4 regions of the Bradyrhizobium sp. SZCCHNR1002 genome follow, and region 3 is predicted to be linked to each of the others. Evidence: predicted binding sites of a transcription regulator. Region 3 holds the regulator's gene; each other region holds the start of a gene.
What was found. The regulator LexA, encoded in region 3, represses DNA repair genes until DNA is damaged. The targets are predictions, from matches to a motif close to TGTTCNNNNTGTGTTCNG.

Region 1: a site for LexA is predicted at 1,691-1,708, ahead of recA (recombinase RecA). Genes of this name have one in related genera too.
Region 2: a site for LexA is predicted at 2,102-2,119, ahead of QX108_RS29700 (helicase-related protein). Genes of this name have one in related genera too.
Region 4: a site for LexA is predicted at 2,079-2,096, ahead of QX108_RS18215 (YifB family Mg chelatase-like AAA ATPase). Genes of this name have one in related genera too.

Annotation. Positions count from the first base shown of each region.
Region 1 covers NZ_JAUHIS010000001.1:1,987,063-1,990,174, forward strand. The annotation lists gene QX108_RS08835 (DUF1835 domain-containing protein) at 1-336, opposite strand, end outside; gene recA (recombinase RecA) at 505-1,599, opposite strand; gene QX108_RS08845 (hypothetical protein) at 2,080-2,373, shown strand.
Region 2 covers NZ_JAUHIS010000008.1:85,859-88,970, reverse strand. The annotation lists gene QX108_RS29700 (helicase-related protein) at 1-1,960, opposite strand, end outside; gene QX108_RS29695 (DUF3108 domain-containing protein) at 2,406-3,112, opposite strand, start outside.
Region 3 covers NZ_JAUHIS010000001.1:1,127,349-1,130,460, reverse strand. The annotation lists gene QX108_RS05050 (ComEC/Rec2 family competence protein) at 1-724, shown strand, start outside; gene QX108_RS05045 (hypothetical protein) at 827-1,267, opposite strand; gene lexA (transcriptional repressor LexA) at 1,548-2,246, opposite strand; gene glp (gephyrin-like molybdotransferase Glp) at 2,439-3,112, opposite strand, start outside.
Region 4 covers NZ_JAUHIS010000003.1:417,909-421,020, forward strand. The annotation lists gene QX108_RS18210 (hypothetical protein) at 1-392, opposite strand, end outside; gene QX108_RS18215 (YifB family Mg chelatase-like AAA ATPase) at 494-2,032, opposite strand; gene QX108_RS18220 (DUF2336 domain-containing protein) at 2,261-3,112, shown strand, end outside.

The DNA of each region.
Region 1 (3,112 bases), 860 kb from region 3:
GGCGGCCATCAGTTCGCGCCGCGAGGCGAAATCCAACCAGTGCGCCCTCTTCTGACGCGGCGGGCGTCCGGCGAGAAAAGCCGACAGATCCGCATCGGACGGCAAAGGCCCCCACACGAAACGATGCAGAATCGGCACCACCAGATCGGCAAAGCCGCCTCTTCGTAGCGCACCGGCGCCGGGGTCGTCGGCCGTGAGAATGAGGCTTGTCATCCGCTTGGCTCCGTCATGGCACGACCGGCGCACGGCGCCGCCCGCAATCGATTTCGGCGAAAACCGCCGCCAGAAGGCCCTGCGCCCCTCATCGACTGCGCAGATCCGGCGATCCGGAAACACGGATTCTCCTGTTTGCCCCCGGAGACAAGTCATCCCTCAAGGGACGCGCGCTGCGTCAAGGATTGCACCCGCAGGAACCAGGCCAATCCACCGGAGCGCGACGTATGGGCAAACGACGGGCGCCGGAACGTCGTCAAACCGACGTCCCCGGCGCCCGCGATGCTCGCTCTACTCCTCCGCCGGCTCCTCGCCGTCGCCGTCGGCATCGCGCTCGGCGTTGCCGGCCAGGATCTGCTCGGCGATCAGACCGGAGTTCTGGCGGATCGCAGCCTCGATCTTCGCGGTCATGTCGGGGTTGGCCTTGAGGAAGGTCTTCGAGTTCTCGCGCCCCTGCCCGAGCCGCTGGCTGTCATAGGAGAACCAGGCGCCGGATTTCTCGACGATGCCCGCCTTGACGCCGAGATCCAGGATCTCGCCCATCTTGGACACGCCCTCGCCATACATGATGTCGAACTCGACCTGCTTGAACGGCGGCGCCAGCTTGTTCTTCACCACCTTCACGCGGGTGGAGTTGCCGATCACTTCGTCGCGCTCCTTGATCGCGCCGATGCGGCGGATATCGAGGCGTACCGAAGCATAGAATTTCAGCGCGTTGCCGCCGGTGGTGGTCTCCGGCGAGCCATACATCACACCGATCTTCATGCGGATCTGGTTGATGAAGATCACCATGGTGTTGGACTTGTTGATCGACGCCGTCAGCTTGCGCAACGCCTGGCTCATCAGGCGGGCCTGCAGGCCCGGCAGCGACTCGCCCATCTCGCCCTCGAGCTCGGCCTTGGGCACCAGCGCCGCCACGGAGTCGACGACCAGAACATCGACCGCGCCGGAACGCACCAGGGTGTCGCAGATCTCCAGCGCCTGCTCTCCCGTGTCCGGCTGCGAGATCAGGAGCTCGTCGATGTTGACGCCCAGCTTGCGCGCATAGACCGGATCGAGCGCATGCTCTGCGTCGATGAACGCGCAGATGCCGCCCTTCTTCTGCGCTTCCGCAACGGTATGCAGCGCCAGCGTGGTCTTGCCCGAGGATTCCGGCCCGTAGATCTCGACGATACGCCCCTTGGGCAGGCCGCCGATGCCGAGCGCGATGTCGAGCCCGAGCGAGCCGGTCGACACCGTCTCGACGTCCATCGAGCGGTCGTTCTTGCCCAGCTTCATCACCGAGCCCTTGCCGAACTGACGCTCGATCTGGGACAGCGCTGCGGAGAGCGCCTTACTCTTATCCATGGAGGAACCTTCGACGATACGCAGGGCGGTGGCGGACATTGGCGCTCCTTATGGCGGGGATTCGCGGGATGGACAAACGGTTAACGAGGTCGGCCAGCAATCTTGAGGTGAATGTACTCCATCTGTTCTTTGTTCGCAATATGTTCTTGCGCGTTTTCCCGATCGTTCGCAGAGGCCACAAGTGGCTCGGTCGCATGGACGGCCGATCACACAGCCGGAGCGGCGACTGCGCAGGATCCGGGGTGCGCGATCGAGCCAAGTCGCGACAGGCTGGCCGAACCGCGACCCGCGACACCGGTTGCGACCCGGCCATCCCCACGATCGAGCCTCGCTTCCCTCGACTGCGACGAACCGAAATTCAACCAAGAATTGTATTTGCCATCAAGCTTTGCCATGCGGCTCGTGGTTTGCTTCCTCTCGAACTCGCAGCAACTCGCATCGCCCGGGCACCGCATGTCGAACAGCAATTCCGCGCCCACCGTGACGCTGTGGCGGCCGGTCGGCCCGAAGGAACTCGCGCTGATCGAAGCGTCGGGCATGCGCGCATTTCCGCCGCGCCTTCCCGAGCAGCCCATCTTCTATCCCGTGCTGACCGAGGACTACGCGGTGAAGATCGCGCGCGACTGGAACGTGCCGGCCAGCAGCAGTGGTCATGTGCTGCGCTTCGAGGTGCGGCGAGATTTTCTCGATCGCTACGACGTGCACGAGGCCGGCGGGCGCGACCACCTGGAGTACTGGATTCCGAGCGAGCATCTCGCGGACTTCAATGCCGCCATCGTCGGCCCGATCACGCTCGTCAAAACTTTTCCTTGAAGCAGACGACAAACAAACAGACTTCTGCACGCGTGCGTAGACCGCACGCTCCGTGGTTCTCCTGACGAGAACGAAGTTCCCGCAACCCTTCTACTTTTGTTCGGCTCATCACATGAGCACGCGCACTGATTTCGTGCAGCGACCTGCTCTCGCCGATCCCTAGATCTCGCGCGACCTCTCTCGGTCGCAGCGAGTTCCACAGCAGGATCGTGGCCGCGACTGGCCTCGCGCGCACCACGAAGACGATGATTGATTACGGGCTTGCCGACCTCGGCAAGGAGAACACGATCCTGCATTCTTTATCTGTTGACCATCATACCGCGGGGCCTTGAGTTGCCGGTGCATGCGGTCATGACAGGCAACAGGAACCTCCATCGGCGAGCAGCTCGTCCAGGATGAAATGGCGCTGCTGTTCCCCGCATGCGTGACACAATCAGAAGGCGACAAGTCCTGCCACCTGGACGGGACGTGATGGAGATCACGCGATATGCGGCCGGGTCACCGTCAAACCACGGCCATTGTCATAAACTTTTGGTTGTGGTAACAAATTCAGGTCATCGGGCGTCGCAACGAATTGATCAGCCCCGAATTTGTTTGTTCGTTTTCGATGACGGTTGGCGAATGTCACCGGCTGATACTGGCGCGTGATGTGCCGTCACCCTCGAATGCCATCTGCCAGCAATGGCTGCAGGCTCTGTCACCCGTAGGCGCACGGCCCTGAAACCATCCGCGCCGAAAG
Region 2 (3,112 bases), on a different contig from region 3:
CCTCGACCAGTTGGAACGCGATGCCGCGGGCGATGCCGGTGATGTCCTCGGCCTTCGACAGTTCGAACAGCGGCCCGAGCAGCTTTTCGATATGGGTCTTGAGCCACAGATCGAGCCGGGCCTGCACCTTGTCGCGGGCAGCCCCGGTGAGCCGCTCGTCGGCAATGATGCGCAGGCGCGGATGCAGGGCGTCGTCGGCCGCGACGAGCTTGGCGACGGCGTCGCCGGTCCAGCGGATGGTGCCGTCGGCAGTCAGCACGATGTGCTCGTCCGGCGCATTGGACAGCTTCTCGGCACGGGCCTCGATCTCGCCGGCCAGCGCCTTCTGGGCAGCAGCCTGCAAGGCCTTGGCCTCGGAGCCGGCCTCGGCGGCGTCGGGCGCGAAGGTGAATCCATCGAGGCGGCCGATCGCGTGCCCTTCAACGATCACTTCGCCGGTCTTGCCGATTTCCGTATTCAAAACACTGTTCTCCCGCAGGCGCCGCATCAATACACTGGTACGACGATCAACGAAACGCTCCGTGAGCCGTTCATGAAGGGCGTCTGACAATTTATTTTCGAGTTCGCGGGTAATCCCCTGCCAATAATCCGGGTCACGCAGCCAATCCGGCCGGTTGGCCACGAAGGTCCAGGTGCGAATTTGTGCAATCCGCCCCGACAGCGTGTCGATATCGCCGTCGACGCGGTCGGCCTGATCGACCTGGGCCGCGTACCAGGCGTCCGGAATACGCCCCTTCTGCATCAGGAAGCCGAACACGGTGGTCACCAGCTCCGAATGCGCGGCCGGCGACAGCCTGCGATAGTCCGGGATCTGGCAGGTTTCCCATAGACGCTCGACCGCCGCGGCGCCATGCGCCATGTCGCGCACCTCGGCGTCGCGCGCGGCGTGATCGAGGACGCGCAGATCCTCGGCGATCGGCGCGCGCGTCAGCGCCTCATGCCCGGGCGCGACCGCCAGCGACACCTGCAACGCGCTGAGGGACGCGAAATCCAGCTTCGAGTTGCGCCATTGCAGCATCTTCACGGTATCGAAGGCGTGGTTCTGCAGCGCATTGACCAGCTCGGGCTCGAATGGGCCACAACGCCCGGTAGTGCCGAAGGTGCCGTTGCGCGTTGCGCGCCCGGCCCGGCCTGCAATCTGGGCAAACTCGGACGGCGTCAGGCGGCGGAACTGATAGCCGTCATACTTGCGATCGGAAGCGAAAGCGACGTGATCGACGTCGAGATTGAGGCCCATGCCGATCGCGTCGGTGGCGACGAGATAGTCGACGTCACCGTTCTGGAACATCGCGACCTGCGCATTGCGCGTGCGTGGCGACAGCGATCCGAGCACGACCGCCGCGCCGCCATGCTGCCTGCGGATCAACTCAGCAATCGCATAGACCTCGTCGGCCGAGAAGGCGACGATCGCGGTCCGGCGCGGTTGTCGGGTGATCTTCCGATCGCCGGCGAATTCGAGTTGCGACAGCCGGGGTCGCGTTACCATCGAGGCTCCCGGCAACAGCCGCTCGATGATCGGGCGCATCGTCGCCGCTCCCAGCAGCAGCGTCTCGTCGCGGCCACGGCGGTTCAGGATGCGGTCGGTGAAGACGTGGCCGCGCTCGAGATCGGATGCGATCTGGATTTCGTCGACGGCAAGGAAGGACACGTCGAGGTCCCGCGGCATCGCCTCGACGGTCGAGACCCAGTAGCGCGGATTTTTCGGCTTGATCTTTTCCTCGCCGGTGATCAGCGCGACGGCCTCGCTGCCGACGCGATCGGCGATCTTGTTGTAGACCTCGCGCGCGAGCAGCCGCAGCGGCAGGCCGATGATGCCGGACGAATGCGCCAGCATGCGCTCGATCGCGAGATGGGTCTTGCCGGTGTTGGTGGGACCGAGCACGGCAGTGACGCCGCTTCCAGGGGCACGGTCGGACATGCGCTCGAAGGGCGAGGCAGCCGAAGAAGACGAAAAAGCCATTCGTTAAATGTGGGTCTCGAAGCCGGCGTTGGAAGCGCGCGGTTCACGCGCGATGAAGGCAAATTTTGGCGGTGTCTGGAGAGGCTGCGATGCTGACCCCTGTCTCACATTGTGACGCATATAGTGCCGCAGCTTAAGCTTCGGAACGCCTTGAGAACGAATCACGAAGGAATCGCTGACTCCATCGTCTTTCCGGCTTCGTTCACCGCAACATCTCGCGCTCTGCGATCAAGTCGGCACTAGATCAAGTTTTCGCGGGCTCGACAAGCAACGCTTTCGCGAGGGAACTGGGGCCGATTGTCGTGAGTCCCGAGTCGAATCAGAATCGGCGAAGAGTCAAACGGATTCACGGGCGCAAGCCGTGAACGCCGACCTGTCACGGCCGTGCCGGCATGCGCCGCGCTGGCCCGTCACGTGAAGAAGGATCGCAGCCGGCGCTGCGCGACTATTGCGTCTTGGCGACGTGCGGCGCGGCCTGGGTGATGAAGGAGGTCGCCTCGAGCATCGCCGTGCCGAACGAGGTCGGGATCACCACCCGGAACGGCACCAGGATGCGCGTGCCCGCCAGCGGCACGAAGAAGATCTCCATGTTGCGAGCCTGCGCCAGGTATTTCACGACGGGCCGGTCCGGAATGTAGCCCGCGACCGGCGTGAAGTAGACGGCGCAGACCAGCGCCGGACCACGATAGCCCTTGTCGGCCTTGACGTTCTCCATGCGCTTGTAATCGAGCTTGAGCTCGTAGCGCATGCGTCCGTCGAACACCGGCGCAGCGCCGCGGCACGAGTCCGGGGACAGCAGTTCCCCATTGCCGGGCACGCGCACCAGCGACGCCGTCATCGGATCGAGTACGCCGCGCTTGTGCGCATCGGTCACAGGAATGCGATCGGGATCGACCGGCGGTGCCGGCTCGATGGCGAAATCCTTCACATTGCCGTTCTGCAGATTGATACGGATCTGCTCGGACTTCTTCCCGGCAGTGGTCGATGCCTGGTAACTCTGGCCGACCAGCGCGCCGTTGACGACGCGCCCCTGGACCGAGCCCGAGCCCGAGCCTTGCGAGAAGCTCTTGAGCAGCCCGGCGGTGCCGCCCTGTGCCGAGGCGCCGTACTGCTCGTCGCCGATCTCGATGGCCCACGTGCCCTTGCCGACGG
Region 3 (3,112 bases):
GATGATCGCGGTGACGCGCTGGGTGGCGGCGCTACCGGGCGCGGTCGGACGGATTCCGGCGTTCGGCATCGGCCCGCTGATCCTGGCCAGTCTCGGACTCATCCTGATCGGGCTGTTGCGGACGCCGCTGCGCTGGTCGGGCGCCGTCGTGCTCGCGGCGGCCACCCTGTGGGCCGCCACGACGCCGTTGCCCGACATTCTCATTGCCGGAGACGGACGCGCGGTGGCGGTGCGTGGCCGCGACGGGCGCCTGCATGTAATGCGCACCGGCAAGGACGTGTTCGTCACCAAGGAGTGGCTCGCCGCCGATGCCGATGCGCGCCTGCCCGCCGATGCTGCACTCGGTGACGGTGTGTCCTGCGACGAGGCGGGCTGTGTCGTGGCGATGGCCGATGGCCGTTTCGTCGCCATGACCTTGCGCGCCGACGCCATCGCCGATGATTGCGTCCGTGCCGCGCTGATCGTGACCGCGCGCGCCGCGCCGTCGTCGTGTGCGGCCGCCGTGATCGACCGCCCGCGTCTGCAGCAGCAGGGCGCCTTGATGCTGGTGCAGCGGGGCGCCGGCTTCGCGGTCACGCCGGTGCGCGCTGGTGGCACGGATCGCCCGTGGTGGCCGGCTTCGGCCGATGCCGGCGAATTCGACATGACCCTGACACCGCGCGCGCCTGCGTCGCGTGGCCAGGATGCGACTCCGCCGGAGACGGAGCAGGTGATCGAGGATTAGTTCGTCCGGCTTCCGCGCTGATGCTCGCGCCCTCGGCTTCGGCAGGTGCCGGCCGAGGGCTGCGGGCGAGCGATCCGAGACGACGAAATCGACTGACGCGTGTCAGGTGATGCTGATCCGGCGAATCCGCGTCGTCTGCGATGCCGGCGCCTCCTCCGCGCTATCCGGACGGTGCTCGCCCGGCTGCCTGGTGACGGGCAGCTGCAGCACGGTGACGCGCTGGCCTTCGCAGAGCTGCGTGACGAGCACGTGCCGGCCGTCGGCAAACTCGATGGCGTCGTGATGGCGATCGGGGATGTGCTTTTCGATCGTGTTGAACTTGGCGACGCGCTCGCGGATCGTCCGGGTCCAGAGCCAGCGGCTGTCGTAGCGGACGTCCTCGGCGAAGGCGAGCTCGGTGCCAGGCAGCATGCACACCGCAACGTTGGGCTCGGTCTCCACCGCGAAGCCGCGGGTCGCGGTGCCGCGGAAGGTCGTCGATATCAGCGTCTCGCCGACCTTGGCAGGACGGGAGGCAACGGCATGGAGGCTGTAGTCACACATCGGATCGCTCCTCGCTGAGAGATAGCCGACCCACGCTTCCCCCCGGACAGGCGCAGGCCTCTATCAGAGTGGACATCGAGGCGATGTTAGCGCGCGCTTCACGGCAATTCTGCGCTGATCTGCATGGCGTGTGGCCGCTGATGATCACAAGCGTTTGAGCGTGCCGCGCTGCACATCATGAGGTGCATTCGCGTGTGACTCGTTTTTGAGCTGCGGCGACGCTCCAAGCATCGCGCCGCCGCTCAACTGTGCATGTCGTCCGATACCAGCGCGTCGGTGCTCAGTACTTGCGATAGAGCCCGACCAGCTTGCCCTGGATCTTCACCCGGTTGGGCGGCAGGATGCGCACCTCATAGGCGGTATTGGCGGGCTCCAGCGCGATCGAGGCGCCGCGGCGACGGAAACGCTTCAACGTCGCTTCCTCATCGTCGATCAGCGCCACCACGATGTCCCCGGTGTCGGCGGTCTCGTTGCGCTGGATCAGCGCCATGTCGCCGTCGAGAATGCCGGCATCGACCATCGAGTCGCCGCGCACCTCGAGCGCGTAGTGATCGCCATTGCCGAGCATGTCGGCCGGCACGCTGATCGTGTGGCTGCGGGTCTGCAGCGCCTCGATCGGCGTACCCGCGGCGATGCGGCCCATGACAGGCACCGCGACCGGGCGCTCGCCATCATCGAGCGCGGGCGTCGAGGTCCGCACCTTGCCGAGATTGCCTTCGATCACCGACGGCGTGAAACCGCGGCGATTGTTGCCGGCCTGCGACAGCTCGGGCAGCTTGATCACCTCGATGGCGCGGGCACGGTTGGGCAGCCGGCGGATGAAGCCGCGCTCCTCCAGCGCCGTGATCAGGCGGTGGATGCCGGACTTCGAGCGCAGGTCGAGGGCATCCTTCATCTCGTCGAATGACGGCGGCACGCCGGCTTCCTTGAGCCGTTCATTGATGAACCGCAGAAGTTCGTACTGTTTGCGCGTCAGCATCTCGACCTGGTCCCCAGTTTGTGTCGTCCGAGTCCGCGCCCTGCGTCCAAGGGCGAATGGGAGTTGGACGTTCGTATTCGCGTCGCCCGCAACATACTAAAAACAAATCATGAACGGACACTATATGTTCGATGTGTGTTCCGCAATCCTAAAAATATGATGAACGATCCGGGCTTTGCCGGGGAAAACCGCTCAGTTCGGCAGGCGCAGGATCTCGCAGGGGCTGCCGGCCGGCGCCTTCGGCGCATAGGCCGGACGGATCACGAGCGCCTGGGAGAGCGCGAGATGGCCGAGCAGCGACGAATCCTGCTGCGTCACCGGTGTCGCGACCAGCGTGCCGTCGGCGCGTTCCTCCAGCCGGGCGCGCAGATAGTCCTCGCGCGAATCGTTGGCGGCGAGCTCGCGGCCGAGCAGGGCGGTCTCGCGCGGCATCAGCGCTTCGTCGCGGCCGAGCAGGCGTCGAATCAAGGGGACCAGGAACAGGATGGCGCAGACATAGGACGACACCGGATTGCCCGGCAGCCCGATCACCCTCATGCCGCCGAGCCGGCCATGCATCATCGGCTTGCCCGGTCGCATTGCGATCTTCCAGAACGCCATCTCGACGCCCTCGGCCTCGAGCGCCTGCTTGACCAGGTCGTGATCACCGACCGAGGCGCCTCCGGTGGTGACCAGGATGTCGGCCTCGGCCTCGCGCGCCCGGCGGATGCCGGCAACCGTGGCGTCGAGCGTATCGGCGGCAATGCCGAGATCGACCGGCTCGGCGCCTTCGCTGCGCACCAGCGCGCGCAGAGCATAGCCGTTGGAATAGACGATCTGGCCCGGACCCGGCGTCGCGCCGGGCATCACCAGCTCGTCGCCGGTGG
Region 4 (3,112 bases), on a different contig from region 3:
CGGACGTAGATGCGATAGTCGAAATCGCCGTCGGCCGCGGCGTCGACGCTGAGATAGATGCGCGGCGCACCCGGAAGCGGATCGGCGGCGATTGCCACGAGCTGCGTTGCGGCGCTGATGCGGCAGCCCCGATCCTCCCTCGCGGGAGCATCGTCGACCACGACGAAATCCGCCGTCTCCGGACGCTCCGCCAGCGCCACGCGGACGGTGGCCAGCGCGGGATCGTCGGTGAAGTCGACATGGAGATCGGCGGGATAGGGCGCGGAGCCGAGCGAGACGGTGTCGGCACCGACGGCAATGCAGGGCTGCGGGGAGGGCGCCAATTCGAGCTTGGCAACAACCGCTGCCGCGATCAGCGGCACGGCCGACACGAGGACCTTGAAACGCAACATGACACGCACCGACGCGGAAGGCCTGATGACGAAACGCGGGCCTTATGGTTGTCGGAGCGTAAAGAGAAGTCGTTACCAGAGTGTTGAAAAAGACGAGGCGTTCACGCCGCATGGCGATTGTCTTCCGCCAGCGCGCGATACGACAGCGCCTCCGCCAGATGCAGCCGGCCGATGGTCTCGACATGGTCCAGATCGGCCAGGGTGCGGGCGACGCGCAGCACGCGGTGATATCCGCGCGCCGACAGGCGCATCGTCTCGGCGGCCTCGCGCAGCAGCTTCTGGCCCGGCGCATCGAGCTTGGCGATCTCGTCGAGCACGGCGGCGGGCGCCTCGGCGTTGGTCCTGATCTGCGGCAGGCCCGCTTTGACATAGCGGGCGCGCTGCAGGTCGCGCGCGGCGGCGACGCGGGCGGCGACCTCGGCGGAGCCTTCCTTCGACGGCGGCAGGATCAGGTCCGCGGCCGTGACGGCCGGCACCTCGATGCGCAGATCGATGCGGTCCATCAGCGGGCCGGAGATGCGCATCTGATAGTCCGACGTGCAGCGGTCGATGCGGCCGCGCTTGCAGGCATAGCCGGGCTCGAACGCCTTGCCGCAGCGGCACGGATTCATCGCGGCGACCAGCATGAAGCGGGCAGGGTAGGTGACGCGGTGGTTGGCGCGCGAGATCGAGACCTCGCCATTCTCCAGCGGCTGGCGCAGCGAATCCAGCACGCGCGGATCGAACTCCGGCAGCTCGTCGAGAAACAGCACGCCCTGATGCGCCAGCGAGATCTCGCCGGGCCGCGCGCGCAGGCCGCCGCCGGTCAGCGCCGCCATGCTCGCGGAATGATGCGGGCTGCGGAACGGCCGCCGGTTGGTCAGCGCGCCGCCCTCGATCTCGCCGGCGACCGAGGCGATCATCGAGACTTCCAGCAGCTCGGCCGGCGACAGCGGCGGCAGGATCGACGGCAGCCGCGCCGCCAGCATCGACTTGCCGGCGCCGGGCGAGCCGATCATCAGCAGATGATGCCCGCCGGCGGCGGCGATCTCGAGCGCGCGCTTGCCGCTCTCCTGGCCCTTGATGTCGCGCAGGTCGAGCAGGCTGGCGGGTGCCTCCTGGATTTTCGGCTGCGGCCGCGACAGCACCTGCGTGCCCTTGAAATGATTGGCGATCTGGATCAGCGACGTCGCCGCGATGATCTGCAGGTCCGGGCTCGCCCATGCCGCCTCGGCGCCGCAGGCCGCCGGGCAGATCAATCCTTCCTCGCGCGCATTGGCGCCGATCGCCGCCGGCAGCACGCCCGCCACCGGCGCGATCGAGCCGTCGAGCCCGAGCTCGCCGAGCACCGTGAAGCCGCTGAGCGCATCCGGCGGAATCGCCCCGATCGCGGCCATCAGCCCGAGCGCGATCGGCAGATCGTAATGGCTGCCTTCCTTGGGCACGTCGGCAGGCGCCAGATTGACGGTGATCCGCCGCGCCGGCAGCGCCAGCCCCGAGGCGATCAGCGCCGAGCGCACCCGCTCGCGCGCCTCCGACACCGCCTTGTCCGGCAGCCCGACGATCGCGAATGCCGGCAGGCCGGGTGCAACCTGGACCTGCACGTCGACCGCGCGGGCCTCGATCCCCTCGAAGGCAACGGTGGAAACGCGCTGGACCATGATGCCCCTCCCGCCCGAGAGGCTAGCGGAAGCGGGCGATATCCGCAAGAACAATACGGGAACATAGGGGCCGCTTGGCGAGGCAATCCATTAACGACGGCCCTGTGCAGCCTCCTGCGACCGCACTGAGCTTAACGCCCCTTTAGTCCGGCCTTCGCATTCTTTCGCAAATTGCTGATCGACCTGCGCCCGATCACAGCGACGGGTGCCGACAAGAAGAGATGTGTGATGCCCCCAGCGCCTTCGGCCGCTCCGGCCGCCAAGTCGCCCGCCGCCAAGTCGCCCGCCGTCGAGGCGCGGACGGTGTCCGAGCTCGCCACCGACATTCTGCGACGCACGACGAGCCTGTTCCTGGCCGGGCCGCGGCCGGCGCCCGCCGAGCAGCTCGATCTCTACGACCAGATGTTCGCCCGCCTGATGCCCCAGGTGGCGACCGACGTGCTGGCCGAGCTGAGCATGGCGCTCGCCGGCGTCGAGCGCGCGCCTTACGGCACCGCGCGGCTGCTGGCGGTTCATCCGGAGCTGCGTGTCGCCGGGCCGATGCTGGCGAAGGCACAGGTCCTGACCGAGCGCGACCTTGCCGAGTTCATCAGGAGCTCGAGCCCGGCGCATCTGGTTGCGATCGCCGCCCGCCGGGGCATCGGCGACAGCCTCACGACACAGCTGATCGCGCGCGGCTTTCCGCCGGTGCGCATGGCGCTGGCGCAGAACCTGACCGCGAAACTGTCCGAGGACGGCTATCGCAGCCTGTTCAAGATCGCCGAGCGCGACGAGGATCTCGCCGAGAAGCTGGCGCTGCGCAACGATCTGCCGGCCAAGCTGTCGCGCGCCTTCGTCGCCGCCGCGAGCGAGGGCGCCCGCACCCGCTTCATCAAGGCGGCGCCGCCCGCCACCCGCGCCACGCTGCAGGCTGCTCCGACACGCTCGGCCGGCGCGGCGATGCGCGCGATCTGGGATTACGAGCAGGTCAAGGCCGAGGTCGCCACGCTCAACCGCAGCGGCAAGCTCGGCGACTCCGCCGTCAACCGCTTCTGCGTGACCGGCGATTTCCCCGCGGTGATCGCGGCGCTGGCGCTGCTC